One region of the Alcanivorax sp. MD8A genome, then DNA from elsewhere that is predicted to be linked to it. Evidence: predicted binding sites of a transcription regulator. Region 1 holds the regulator's gene; the other holds the start of a gene.
What was found. Region 1 encodes sigma-54, which starts transcription at its own class of promoters, with help from an activator protein. Its sites were predicted from a motif close to TGGCACNNNNNTTGCTNT; they were not measured.
Positions count from the first base shown of each region.

Region 2: A15D_RS02875 (urease accessory protein UreD) is a predicted target of sigma-54. The motif match lies at 2,542-2,559, and genes of this name have one in related genera.

Region 1 covers NZ_AQOQ01000009.1:56,284-63,454, forward strand. The annotation lists gene A15D_RS06590 (HAD family hydrolase) at 1-448, shown strand, start outside; gene lptC (LPS export ABC transporter periplasmic protein LptC) at 445-1,002, shown strand; gene lptA (lipopolysaccharide transport periplasmic protein LptA) at 986-1,522, shown strand; gene lptB (LPS export ABC transporter ATP-binding protein) at 1,519-2,244, shown strand; gene A15D_RS06610 (RNA polymerase factor sigma-54) at 2,507-3,958, shown strand; gene hpf (ribosome hibernation-promoting factor, HPF/YfiA family) at 3,998-4,297, shown strand; gene ptsN (PTS IIA-like nitrogen regulatory protein PtsN) at 4,313-4,786, shown strand; gene rapZ (RNase adapter RapZ) at 4,843-5,700, shown strand; gene A15D_RS06630 (HPr family phosphocarrier protein) at 5,701-5,970, shown strand; gene mgtE (magnesium transporter) at 6,117-7,171, shown strand, end outside.
Region 2 covers NZ_AQOQ01000003.1:178,204-185,374, forward strand. The annotation lists gene glmU (bifunctional UDP-N-acetylglucosamine diphosphorylase/glucosamine-1-phosphate N-acetyltransferase GlmU) at 1-434, shown strand, start outside; gene glmS (glutamine--fructose-6-phosphate transaminase (isomerizing)) at 524-2,353, shown strand; gene A15D_RS02875 (urease accessory protein UreD) at 2,599-3,483, shown strand; gene ureA (urease subunit gamma) at 3,515-3,817, shown strand; gene A15D_RS02885 (urease subunit beta) at 3,830-4,135, shown strand; gene ureC (urease subunit alpha) at 4,308-6,002, shown strand; gene ureE (urease accessory protein UreE) at 6,035-6,589, shown strand; gene A15D_RS02900 (HupE/UreJ family protein) at 6,632-7,171, shown strand, end outside.

The sequences.
Region 1 (7,171 bases):
TGTAGATGGCGTCATGACCGACGGCCGCATCTACTTCACCCCTGACGGCGAAGCCCTGAAAGTCTTCAACACACTGGATGGCCACGGTCTCAAGAAACTGGCCGCCAGCGGTGTCACGCTGGCCATCATTACCGGCCGCAACACTCCGATGGTGGCCAAGCGGGCCGCCGACCTGGGCATCCAGCACGTTATCCAGGGCCGAGAGGACAAGGGCGTTGCCCTGCAAACCCTGGCGGCAGAGCTGGGCGTTGATCCCTCCGAGACCGGCTATGCCGGTGACGATGAACCGGACGTTAGCGCGCTGGAATGGGCGCGCCTGAGCTTTGCCCCTGCCAACGCACACGATTGCGCACTTCAGGCAGCCGACCACCACACTGCGCGCCGTGGCGGCGAAGGCGCCGTGCGTGAAATCTGCGACGCCATCCTGCTGCAACGAGGCGCGCAATGAAACGTCAGGGGCTGCTGAGCGCCACTGGGATCCTGCTATTGGGACTGGTGATGCTGATGACGCTGCACGAATGGGACGACTCGCTTCCAGGTCAGGACCTTGCCGTCGAAACGGCACCCGCCATTCTCGCCACTGGAGTGACCGCTCGGGCCTTCAGTGAGAAGGATGGCCAACTGCAGTACCACCTGACAGCAGATGACCTGGTGCAGTACGATCACAACCCTCTCACTGAAATGAAAAACCCGGCGCTGGAAATGAGCAACGACAAAGGCAGCTGGACGATTACCGGGGCCGACGGCACCGTGCAGAACAACGGCGACATGATCATCTTTGCCGGCGACGTAAAAGCACGCAACCCGCAACAGAAAATCGAACTGGACACGCAGGAACTGCGCTTTAACAGCGAAGAAAATATTGCCACGTCACCAGGTGAAGTGGAGCTGCGCTTCGAGAATGGCCAGACCCATGCTGGCGCCCTGGAGGCAGACCTGGACAAGGGCATTCTGTCCCTTGAGCAAGGAGTAAAGAGTGAATTTGATGCCCCGGCTTCGTAGTCTGGTTCTGGGCGGCCTGCTGCTTCATGCAGCCTCGCCGTCCCTGGCAGCCCCGGCAGAAGAACCCATTTCCGTGACTGCTGACAGCGGCCGCTTTGAACAAGACGCAGGCACAGGCTTGTATCGCGGCGACGTGGAATTGCTGCAGGGGGAACGCAAAATGCTGGCCGAAGAAATGCGCCTGTTCACCCGCAATGGCGAACTGGTTCGGGTAGAAGCCAGCGGCAACCCGGTACGACTGTCAGAGGGCAACAGCCTGTCTGCCCACGCCAACAATCTGGTCTACGATATCAAGGCCCGCAGCCTGGTCCTGACCGGCGACGCCTTTATCGAGCATCAGGGCAATACCTTTGAAGGGGCCAAGGTGGAATACAGTCTCGATTCCAAGCGGGTCGATGCCAGTAGTGAAGGCGACCAACGCGTGCGCCTGGTCATCCCGGCCGAAAACCAGGTCCCGGGCAACCAGCAAAAACAGAATGACGAGGCCGATGCCTCCGGATCGGAGTCCGGATCCCCATGACACATTTGCGCGCTCACCACCTGGCCAAAAGCTACAAAGGTCGCCGGGTTATCGAAGATGTTTCCCTGGATGTGGAAGCTGGCCAGATCGTCGGCCTGCTCGGCCCCAATGGGGCAGGCAAGACCACCTGCTTCTACATGATTGTCGGGCTGGTGGAAGCCGATGCCGGCCGCATCGAAATCAATGATGGCGACATCACCCACCTGCCCATGCACGGCCGCGCCAAACGTGGCATCGGGTACTTGCCCCAGGAAGCCAGCATTTTTCGCCGCCTGACGGTGGAAGAGAACATCATGGCCATTCTGGAAACCCGCAAGGAACTGAGCAAGCAGGAACGCCATGAACGCATGGAAAACCTGCTCAAGGAATTCCACATCACCCATATCCGCGATTCGCTCGGCATGAGCCTGTCCGGCGGTGAGCGCCGTCGGGCCGAAATCGCCCGCGGCCTGGCCACCGACCCGGATTTCATCCTGCTGGATGAGCCCTTCGCCGGGGTCGACCCCATCTCGGTCAACGATATCAAGAGCATCATTCGTCAGTTGAAGGAGCGCGGCATCGGGGTGTTGATCACCGACCACAACGTGCGCGAAACCCTGGACATCTGCGACACCGCCTACATCGTCAGCGCCGGCCACATCATTGCCTCCGGCGACGCCGACACCATCCTCTCGAACCAGCAGGTTCGGGATGTGTATCTGGGGGCGGACTTTAGGCTGTAAGAGCCAGGGGTGAGTGAACAGTTAACAGTGAATAGGCTAACAGCGGCGCGGAATAGTCCCGGGGTTTTCCGAACGCCAGAAGCCGCGCCAAGCCCCCGGCCGCGGCCATCAACACCCGAAAAAAGCAGCAAACCAGCCCGCGCACTATTCACTGTTAACTCTTCAGGCTCCTACCACACAACAACCACTGGCACAATTATTGCTAGAGAGAGTTTGAAGCTGTTATTCTCGGGTTTTTGGGGACCACACCAATCCGAGCAGTATGAAGCCCACACTACAACTACAAATCGGCCAACAGCTGACCATGACGCCTCAGCTGCAGCAGGCAATTCGCCTGCTGCAGCTGTCCACGCTGGATCTCAGGCAGGAGATCCAGCAGGCGGTTGAAAGCAATCCCCTGCTGGAACTGGCTGACGACTTTGGCGACGACGCCCTGCCTGAACATGACGAGGAACGTCAGGACATGGACGCAGAGCGTGATGACGCTCTGGAAGAGTTTGTCGACGGTGAACCCGGTGTCGACACCGAGTGGGATGACGTCTACTCAGGCCAAAGCAGCGCCTCTGCTTCTCTGCCGGATGACGCCGACGACTGGCAGCAACGGCACACTGTTTCCGGCAATCTGCATGACCACTTGCACTGGCAGCTGAACCTGACTCCCATGAGCGATGTGGACCGACTCATCGCCACCACCATAATTGAATCCCTGGATGATCGCGGCTACATGACCGTGAGCATCGATGACATTGTCGCCATGATGAATGTCCAGGAAGGGCTGCCAGACGATGAACCCATCGAAGCCGACGAAGTGCTGGCCGTTCAGCACCGCCTGCAGCAATTTGATCCGGTCGGCGTCGCCAGCATTAATCTGGCGGACTGCCTGGGTGTGCAGCTGCGTCAGCTGGAATCCGACACTCCCTTCCTGCCGTTTGCGCTGGCTCTGCTGGACCACCTTGAGCTACTGGAAAAACACGACTACGCCGCGTTGCGCAAGGTTCTACAGCTCTCCGAACAGGAACTGCTGGATGCCCTGTCCCTGATCCGTACCCTGGATCCAGCCCCCGGTGAGCAAATCGGTGAAAGCCAGGTCGATTATGCGGTGCCGGATGTCATCGTCCGCCAGCACCAGGGTCGCTGGCACGTCAGCCTCAACGACGACATCCTCCCCAAGGTCAACCTGCAGCAGCAATACGCTGCCATCGCCCGCAAGACCAGCGGTGAGGACGGTCAATACCTGAAAAACTGTGTTCAGGAGGCCAAATGGTTCATCAAGAGCCTGCAAAGCCGCCACGACACCCTGCTAAAAGTCGCCACCCGCATTGTTGAAGTGCAGCAGGATTTCTTCGACTACGGCGAAGAGGCCATGAAACCCCTGGTACTGGCCGATATTGCTGACGCCGTCGAGATGCATGAATCGACCATCAGTCGGGTCACCAACCAGAAGTACATGACCACACCCCGCGGCGTCTTTGAGCTGAAATATTTCTTTTCCAGTCACGTAGGAACAGATGGCGGAGGTGAGTGTTCCTCCACCGCTATTCGTGCCATTATTAAGAAGCTGGTCGCCGCCGAGAACCCTCGCAAGCCGCTCAGCGACAACAAGCTAGCCAGCTTGCTGAACGAGCAGGGGATCAACGTGGCGCGCCGGACCGTCGCCAAGTATCGTGAGGCGATGAGAATACCGTCATCCAGCGCCCGCAAGCGTTTGGTGTAGGCGCCTGGGACGGCCCATAAGCAGGTAAAGGAGCCAGCCATGCAAATTAATATCAGCGGTCATCACCTGGAAGTTACCGATGCTTTGCGCACCTACGTGGGCGACAAATTCTCCCGCCTGGAGCGCCATTTCGACCAGATCACCAGTGTCCAGGTGATCCTTTCCCCGGAACCCAAGACGCACAAGGCAGAATCCACGATCCATATCTCCGGGGCAGACCTGTTCGCCACCGCTGAAGCCGACGATATGTACGCGGCCATCGACAAGCTGACCGCCAAGCTCGATCGCCAGATTCTTAAACACAAGGAAAAGGCCGTTAACCACAAACACGGCCACTAAACCGAAACGACCATTATGCGAGTTCGCGAACTTCTCACCGAAGCACGCACCCACAACGGGGTGCAGGCCAGCAGCAAGAAGCAGCTGCTGGATCAGGTGGCACAGCTGGCTGCGGCCGGCTGTGACAGCCTCAAGGAACAGGAGGTATTCGATGCGCTGGTAGCCCGGGAAAAACTGGGCTCCACCGGCATCGGGGAAGGCATTGCCATTCCCCACTGCCGGCTTGGCAATTGCGAACAAGCCATCGGATTACTCTTGAAACTCGACACCCCCATTGATTTTGACGCCGTTGACGGGCGCCCTGTGGATCTGGTGTTTGTGTTGCTGGTTCCACAAGACAACCCGGAACAGCACCTGAAAACACTCAGCCATCTGGCCAGTCTCTTCAACGACGACAGCTACAGGGATGAACTGCGCGTCAGCAGCGATAATCACAAGCTGTACCTGACCGCCGTGGAATCCGAGGCGGAACTGCGGTTGGCCTCGTGACGACAAGCACCCAGTTCACCCGCCCATGACCCCAACGCCTTGCGTGCAGCCCGATCATGAAACTGACCATCATTAGCGGACGATCCGGGTCCGGCAAATCTACTGCGATTCAGGCCCTTGAAGACCAGGGCTACTATTGCGTGGATAACCTCCCCGTAGGCATGCTGCCCACGCTGGCGCAGCAACTCAGCGAAGGGGAGGCCCCCATCGGACATGTGGCGGTGGGCATTGATGCCCGAAACCTGCCTGCCCAGTTGCTCGCCTTCGACAATATTCTTGATGCACTGAAACAGCAGCAGATCAGCAGCGAAATCATCTATCTGGATGCTGACGACAACACGCTGTTAAAACGATTCAGCGCCACCCGCCGCCGCCACCCGCTGGCCACCGATCAACGCGCCCTTGAAGACGCCATTGCCCACGAGAAAGAGCTGCTGGCCAATATTCGTCAACGGGCAGATCTGGTCATCGATAGCAGCAATCACGAAGTACACAGCCTGCGCACCCTGATGCGCGAGCGGGTTGCCCAACGCCGCAACGCCCTCTCCCTGCAAGTGGAGTCGTTCGGCTTCAAGAATGGCCTCCCCACAGACGCTGACTTTGTCTTTGACGTGCGCATCCTGCCCAACCCCCACTGGCATCCGGATCTGCGCCCGTTGACCGGGCGCGACCAGGGGGTGATCGACTTTCTGCAAAAGCATGACATCAGCCACAACATGCTGGATGACATCGCCTCTTTTGTTCAGAAATGGCTGAGTGCCTTTGCCAATAGTGATCGCAGCTATGTCACCGTCGCTATCGGCTGTACCGGCGGCCAACACCGCTCCGTGTACATGACCGAACAACTTGCCACGCGTTTACGCGAGCAAGGCATTACCCTGCAGATCCGGCACCGCGAACTGGGATCCCGTTGAATGATCGAAAAGTCTCTGGATGTGATCAACAAGCTTGGCCTGCACGCCCGTGCTGCCGCCAAGGTTGTCAGCGTCGCCTCCCGCTATGACAGCGCTATTCACGTCCTACACAAGGGCAACCGCATTGATGCAAAAAGCATCATGGGCCTTCTTATGCTAGGCGCAGCCAAAGGCAGTCAAGTCACCTTTCAGGTCGAAGGCGATGACGAAGACGCCGCCATGGCAGAACTGGAAGACCTGTTTGCAAGGATGTTCGACGAGGGAGAGTGAACGACAGTTAACCGTGAATAGTGAACAGTTGAAAAATCAAGTACCACAGACTCTGAAGGACTGTTACTGTGTGATCATCCCAGCCAAGCAGCAGCACGTTTTGTTTTCGCTGTTAACTCTTCACTGTTAACTGTTAACTGATTTCCATGCCCGCCGACAGCAGCCGCAGCCAGCAACATCTCAAAGCCATCAACCGCGCCCTGGCCAGCGGGACCTATACGCAGGTCCGGCAGCTGATCAATAACCTGCCCGGCGCAGAGGCCGCTCACCTGATTGAATCTTCCCCTCCTCGCGAGCGGGAAATTCTCTGGCAGCTTCTCAGCAAGGAACAGGAAACCGAAGTCCTGCAATACCTGGGCGAAGAAGTCCGGGTTGAGCTGCTGCGTAATCTCAGCACCGATGAGCTGGTGGCACTGGTTGAGGAACTGGACACCGACGATCTAGCGGATTTGCTGCAGGAACTGCCAGACCATGTTACCAGCCAGGTGATGGCCAGCCTCGACGAACAGAATCGCGAGCGGCTGGAGCATGTGATGAGCTACCCGGAGGATACCGCCGGGGGCTTGATGAACACCGACGTGATCACCGTAAGACCGGAGATCACCTTCGAAGTGGTACAACGCTACCTGCGCTTGCGCGGCGACATCCCCCGCACCACCGATAACCTGGCCGTGGTCAACCGGAAAAACCAGTTCATTGGGCTGTTACCTCTGACCAAGGTGCTGATCAGCGACCCGGGCACCACAGTGCGCGAAGCCATGATCACCGATATTCAGTCTATCCCGGCCACCCTGCCCGCCCATGACGTGGCCAAGATCTTTGAGCGCCACGACCTGGTGACAGCCCCCGTCATCGACGACGAAGGGATGCTGGTCGGCCGTATCACCATTGATGACGTGGTTGACGTGATCATGGAAGAAGCCGACCACTCCTTGATGAGTATGGCGGGTCTGGACGATGACGAGGACACCTTCGGCTCGGTTTGGCAAACCGCCCGCCGCAGAGCGCTGTGGCTGGGTATCAACCTGCTGACCGCGTTGGCTGCCTCTGCCGTGATCGGTCTGTTCGAGGCGACGCTGGAAAAGGTGGTGGCCCTCGCTATCCTGATGCCGATCGTCGCCAGTATGGGTGGCATCGCCGGCAGCCAGACACTGACGCTGGTGATTCGCGCCATGGCGTTGGGGCAAATTCAGTCCAACAA
Region 2 (7,171 bases), on a different contig from region 1:
ACAGCCTGATTGATGGTGCGGTAGTGGGCGACCATTGCACGGTGGGGCCCTACGCACGCCTGCGCCCCGGCACCGAACTGGCGGACAAAGCCAAGATCGGCAACTTTGTAGAGACCAAGAAGTCCTATGTGGGCGAAGGCTCCAAAGTGAATCACCTGACCTACATCGGCGACAGCCAAATCGGCAAGGGCGTGAATGTTGGAGCCGGCACCATTACCTGCAATTATGATGGTGTGAACAAATTCCAGACCGTGATGAAAGATGGTGCCTTCATCGGCTCCAACTCGTCACTGGTGGCCCCGGTGACCATCGGCGAAAACGCAACCGTTGGTGCGGGCAGTACCGTCACCAAGGACGTGGACGACAACGGCCTTGCCGTGGCCCGTGGTCAGCAACGGAATGTGCCCAACTGGAAGCGCCCAACCAAAGGCTAAAAAGCGTCTGTAGGAGCCATGCGTGCATGGCGATAGAGCGGCGACGACACAATCGCCACTCCATGAAAAGAATGTTAGGGAAATAACACATGTGTGGAATCGTCGGTGCCATCGCCCAGCGTAACGTAGGCAACATCCTGATCACCGGACTCAAGCGCCTGGAATACCGGGGCTATGACAGTGCCGGTGTCGCGCTGCTCAACGACAGCGGGATTACCCGGGTACGTCGGCAGGGCAAGGTGGCCGGGCTGGAAGATGCGGTTAATGAACAGGCGGCCAGCGGTTTCACCGGTATCGCCCACACCCGCTGGGCGACTCACGGTAAACCCTCTGAAGCCAATGCCCACCCACACATGTCTGGCAACGATCTGGCGCTGGTCCATAACGGCATCATCGAAAACTTTCAGAAACTGAAAGACGCACTGGAAGCCGACGGTTACACCTTCCAGTCCCAGACCGATACCGAAGTGATTGTTCACCTCATCGACCAGACCCTGCAAACCGGCGTGGACCTGTTCACCGCCGTGCAGCAAGTGACAAAGAAACTCGACGGCGCCTACGCCCTGGGTGTGATTCACAAGGCGCAACCGGACAAGCTGGTTACCGTCCGTTCCGGCAGCCCGCTGGTGATCGGCCTCGGCATTGATGAAAACTACATCGCCTCCGACCAGCTGGCCCTGTTGCCCGTCACCAACCGCTTTATCTTTCTGGAAGAAGGCGATCAGGCAGAGCTGACCATCGACGGTGTGCGCATCGTTGATGCCAACGGTAACCCGGTCACCCGCGAGCCCCACGAATTCGACGGCACCCACGAAGATGCGGAAAAGGGCGAATACCGCCACTACATGCAGAAGGAAATCTTCGAGCAACCGGCGGCCATCCAGAAAACCCTGGAAGACCGTATCGAATCACCGGCCACGTTGATCAACGCCTTCGGTGAAAAAGCCCCGGCCATTTTCGACAAGGTAAAAACCGTCCAGATCGTGGCCTGTGGCACCAGTTACCACGCAGGTATGGTGGCCCGTTACTGGCTCGAAGACATTGCCGGCATCCCCTGCCAGGTAGAAGTGGCCAGTGAATTCCGCTACCGCAAACATGTGGTGCCGGAAGGCACCCTGTTCGTGACCATTTCCCAGAGTGGCGAAACCGCCGATACCCTGGCCGCCCTGCGCGATACCCAGTCTCCCAACTACGTGGGCCGGCTGGCCATCTGTAACGTGGACAGCTCCTCACTGGTGCGCGAATCCGAGCTGGTATTCCTCACCAAGGCCGGCCCGGAAATTGGCGTGGCGTCCACCAAGGCGTTCACCACCCAGCTGGCCGGCCTGCTGATGCTGGTATTGGCCCTGGGCCGCCAGAAAGGTCTGGCCGACAGCGAAATCGAAACGGTACTGGCAGAAATGCGCCAGCTGCCGAACCTGATCGAACAGGCTGCCGCACTGGATAAGCCCATCGAAAAACTGTCCGAGCACTTCGTGGAAAAACACCATGCGCTGTTCCTCGGCCGTGGTGTGCAATTCCCGGTGGCACTGGAAGGTGCGCTCAAGCTCAAGGAAATTTCCTACATCCACGCAGAAGCCTACGCCGCCGGTGAGCTCAAGCATGGTCCGCTGGCACTGGTCGACAGTGAAATGCCGGTGGTGTCCGTGGCACCCAACGACGAACTGCTGGAAAAACTGAAATCCAACCTGCAGGAAGTGCGCGCCCGTGGTGGTGAGCTGTATGTGTTTGCCGACAAGAACGCCCACGTAAAAGAAGGCGAAGGCATCCATGTACTCAACATGCCCGCCGTGCCAGAAACCATCGCCCCCATCGTCTACACCGTGCCGCTGCAATTGCTCAGCTACCACGTCGCCGTGTTGCGCGGCACCGATGTGGACCAGCCAAGGAATCTGGCCAAGTCGGTGACAGTGGAATAAGGCAGTTAACAGTTAATAGTGAACAGTTAACAGCGAAAGCCCGGCAACGCCGGGCTTTTTGTTGCACACCTCCCCTGTAGGAGCGTCGCTCGCGGCGCGATAGCCGCGGCGCGGCTCTCTTTCGCGGTGGCACCACCGCTCCTGCAAAACCGTGTCGATCCCCAGGCAAACTTGTATACCACCTTGTATGGCACGGTTGCTGCATAAAGTTGGTGCATGGCAACCGGCAGGAAGAGGTCTGGCTCGTGACCGTACAGGAACCGGCACCGACACAACGGCGACATCCCAAGACACCAGCCCATGGCAAGGGGTGGAAGGCCCGGCTGCAGATGCAGCTGGAGTGCGCCATTACGGGGCAGGGCGCCAAGACTGTCATGACTGGTCTGCACCATTATGGGCCGCTGCGCGTTCAGCGCCCCTTCTACCCGGAAGGCGGCACCGCCCACATCTACTTGCTGCATCCCCCCGGTGGGGTAGTCGGTGGCGATGGTCTGGAGATCGACATCACTGCCGGCACGCAGGCCCATGGCCTGTTCACCACCCCCGGTGCCACCAAGTTCTATCTCAGTGCCGGCGATACTGCCCGCGTCAGCCAGGCCCTAACCGTGGCCCCCGGTGGCACTCTGGAATGGTTTCCCCAGGAAAACATCTTCTTCCCCGGCGCCAAGGTGCACATGGGCACCACCATTGATCTGCATGGCGATGCCCGCTTCATGGGCTGGGAAATCTCCTGCCTGGGGCGGCCGGTGAACAGCGAGATCTTCGAGCAGGGCAATATCGATGCGCGCTTTCGCATTAATCGCGACGGCAGGCCGCTGCTGATCGAGCGCCTCAAGGTGGATCAGCCGCGCCACCTCAATGCGTCATCCGGGCTGCGTAACTTTCCCATGCAGGCTTTGTTTGTGGCCACCGGTTGCAACGAGGCCCTGCTGGAACAGGCCCGCGACATCATTGCAGGCAACACCGGCGAGATGCCCTGTGGCCTAACCTTGATCGACGACATTCTGGTGATGCGTGTGCTCGGCACCCGCTGCGAAAAAATCCAGGCCCTGATGATTCCGGTCTGGCAGTTATTACGCCAGGCCCTGCTGAACAAACCGGCGGCAATCCCGCGCATCTGGAATACCTGACGGTGAACGGAAAAGGCGAAAAGGCAAAATCATGGAACTGACACCCAGAGAAAAAGACAAGCTGCTGATCTTCACCGCCGCCCTGCTGGCGGAGCGGCGCATGGCCCGCGGTCTCAAGCTCAACTACCCCGAGTCGGTGGCCTTTATCACCGCCGCCATCATGGAAGGCGCCCGCGACGGCAAGACCGTGGCACAGCTGATGGGCGAAGGCCGCACCCTGCTCAAGCGCGATGACGTGATGGAAGGCGTGCCGGAAATGATTCACGAAGTGCAGGTGGAAGCCACCTTTCCGGACGGCACCAAGCTGGTCACCGTTCACGACCCGATTGTGTAAAGGAGTGCACCCATGATTCCCGGCGAAATGAAAGTGCAGGACGGCGACATCGAGATCAATCCCGGCCGTGAAACCGTCACCGTGGAAGTGGCCAACACCGGCGACCGTCCCATCCAGGTGGGCTCCCATTACCACTTCTATGAAGTGAACAACGCCCTGCAGTTTGATCGCGAAAAAACGAAAGGCTTCCGGCTCAACATCCCCGCCGGCACCGCGGTGCGCATCGAACCCGGCCAGAGCCGCACCGTGGAACTGGTGGCCTACGCCGGCGAAAGAAAAGTCTACGGCTTCCAGGGCAAGGTGATGGGCTCGCTATAAGGCTGGGGGTTTTCTGTGGGAGCTCTCTGTGCCCTTTAGGGTATGCGCAAGCGATTTACCACCATCGCCTGCCGGCAGCCTCCCACAGTCGAACCAGCAGAGACGGGAAATAATGTCTGAATGGGGTGGTTAAACCAGCCCATCAAAAAACAGGAGAACCACCGTGGCAACAATGTCCAGACAGGCCTACGCGGAAATGTTCGGCCCCACCACCGGCGACCGCCTGCGCCTCGCCGATACCGATCTGTGGATCCAGGTGGAAAAGGACTACACCGTCTACGGCGACGAAGTGAAATTCGGCGGCGGCAAGGTCATCCGCGATGGCATGGGCCAGTCTCAGCATCCCTCTGCCAAAGTCATGGATCTGGTCATCACCAATGCCCTGATCATCGATCACTGGGGCATCGTCAAAGCGGACATCGGCATCAAGGCCGGACGCATCGCCGCCATCGGCAAGGCCGGTAACCCGGACGTGCAGCCCGACGTGGATATCATCGTCGGCCCCGGCACTGATGTGGTGGCGGGCGAGGGCAGCATCGTAACCGCCGGCGGCATCGATTCGCACATTCACTTTATCTGCCCGCAGCAGATCGACGAGGCGCTGGCCTCCGGCGTCACCACCATGATCGGCGGCGGCACCGGCCCCACCACGGGCACCAACGCCACCACCGTCACCCCCGGCCCCTGGAACATGGCGCGCATGCTGGAAGCGGCGGATTCGTTCCCCATGAACCTGGGCTTTCTCGGCAAGGGCAACGCCAGCCTGCCGGAATCCCTCACCGAACAGATCGCCGCCGGCGGCATCGGCCTGAAACTGCACGAAGACTGGGGCACCCCCCCCCAAGCCATCGACACCTGCCTCACCGTGGCCGACGACACCGACACCCAGGTGGCGATCCATACCGACACCCTGAACGAATCCGGCTTCGTGGAAGACACCATCGCCGCGTTCAAGGATCGCACCATTCACACCTATCACACCGAAGGGGCAGGCGGTGGCCACGCACCGGACATCATCCGCGCGGCGGGGCTGACCAATGTGTTGCCATCCTCCACCAACCCCACCCGGCCCTACACCGTGAACACGGCCGATGAGCACCTGGACATGCTCATGGTCTGTCACCACCTGGACCCGAGCATCCCCGAAGACGTGGCCTTCGCCGAATCGCGCATCCGCCGCGAAACCATCGCCGCCGAAGACATCCTTCACGACCTCGGCGCCTTCTCCATGATCGCCTCGGATTCCCAGGCCATGGGCCGCGTCGGTGAAGTGGTCATGCGCACCTGGCAAACCGCCCACAAGATGAAAGTGCAGCGAGGTGCCCTCAAGGGCGATCCCGCCGAGCACGACAACTTCCGCGTCAAACGCTACGTGGCCAAGTACACCATCAACCCGGCCATCGCCCACGGCATGGCCCACGAAATTGGTTCGGTGGAAGTAGGCAAGCTGGCAGATCTGGTGCTGTGGAGCCCGGCCTTCTTCGGCGTCAAACCCAACCTGATCATCAAGGGCGGGATGGTGGCCATGGCCAAGATGGGCGACCCCAACGCCTCCATCCCCACACCGCAGCCGGTGCATTACCGCCCCATGTTCGGCGCCTACGGCAAGGCCCGCCAGGCCACCACCATGACCTTCATCTCCCAGGCGGCCATGGATGCCGGCATCCCCGAACAACTGAAGCTGGCCAACCGCATCGGCGTGGTGAAAGGCTGCCGAACCGTGAAAAAGAAAGACATGCTGCTCAACGACTGGCAGCCCAACCTGGAAGTGGACCCGCAAACCTATCAGGTGCGCGCCGATGGCGAACTGCTCACCTGTGAACCAGCGGATGCCCTGCCCATGGCCCAGCGCTACTTCTTGTTTTGACGGCGCGCTTTCAGACAGACATTGAGACAACCATGATCGAACTGACAAAAAAACTGAACGAGAGCGCCCTGGAAGGCCTGGATAACAGCACCCTGAAAGTCCTCAGCCTGCCCATCGATGCGCGCATCAAAAGCCGCCAGAAAGCCCTGCTGGAAAGCGGCGAACCGGTGGGCCTGTTTCTCGAGCGTGGCACCCTGCTGCGCGGTGGCGATGTGCTGACCAATGCCGACGGCATCCTGGTCAAAGTCATCGCCGCCGATGAAACCGTCTCCACCATCCAATGCGACGATGCCCTGATGCTCGCCAAGGTGGCCTACCACCTGGGCAACCGCCACGTGCCCCTGCAAATCGAAACCGGCTTCGTGCGCTACCAGCACGACCACGTGCTCGACGACATGGTGCGCCAGCTCCCCGGTGCCGACAGTAGCGTCACCGTCAACGTAGAGCAGGCCCCGTTCGAACCTGAGGCCGGCGCCTACCAGCAGGGCGGTGGCCACCACGGTCATTCGCACGGGCACGGGCACGGCCATGGCCATTCGCACGATCACGACCACAGCCACGATCACTCACACGAACACAGCCATTGAGCTAACGCGATGCCCCGGGCGTCGTCACGAAAGGAGCACACCATGAAACACCTGACTCGCAAGGCCAGCACCGCGGCCCTTACCCTGGCCACAGTCGCCCTGCCAGCCGCCGCCATCGCCCACACCGGCGAAGGCGCCCATGTACACGGCGGCCTGATGGCGGGCCTTACCCATCCCGTCACCGGCATGGATCACCTGGTCGCCCTGGTGCTGTTCGGTGCCTTGCTGGCCGGCACCTCCCTCAAGGAAAAACAACTGGGCTTTGCCGCTGCCGGCATCAGCCTGGCGGCCGGTTTCGCCGGCGGGATTGCCCTCGGTGGCCACGTGGCCATGGAAGCCTTGATCACCGGTTCGGCCCTGTTGTTCGCGGCTGCCCTGGCGTTCCCGGCCAGCGTACGTGGCAAAGCCGCCTGCGCGGTGGCGATCCTGCTGGGCGCTCACGGCTGGGCCCACGGCGTGGAAATGACCGGCAGCCTGGCCGGCTTTGGCGCCGGCTTCCTGGCCAGCTCCGTACTGCTGATGCTGGCGGGCCTGCCGCTGGGCCAACAGATCCAGAAAATCGCCCCGGCCCTGCGGGCCGTA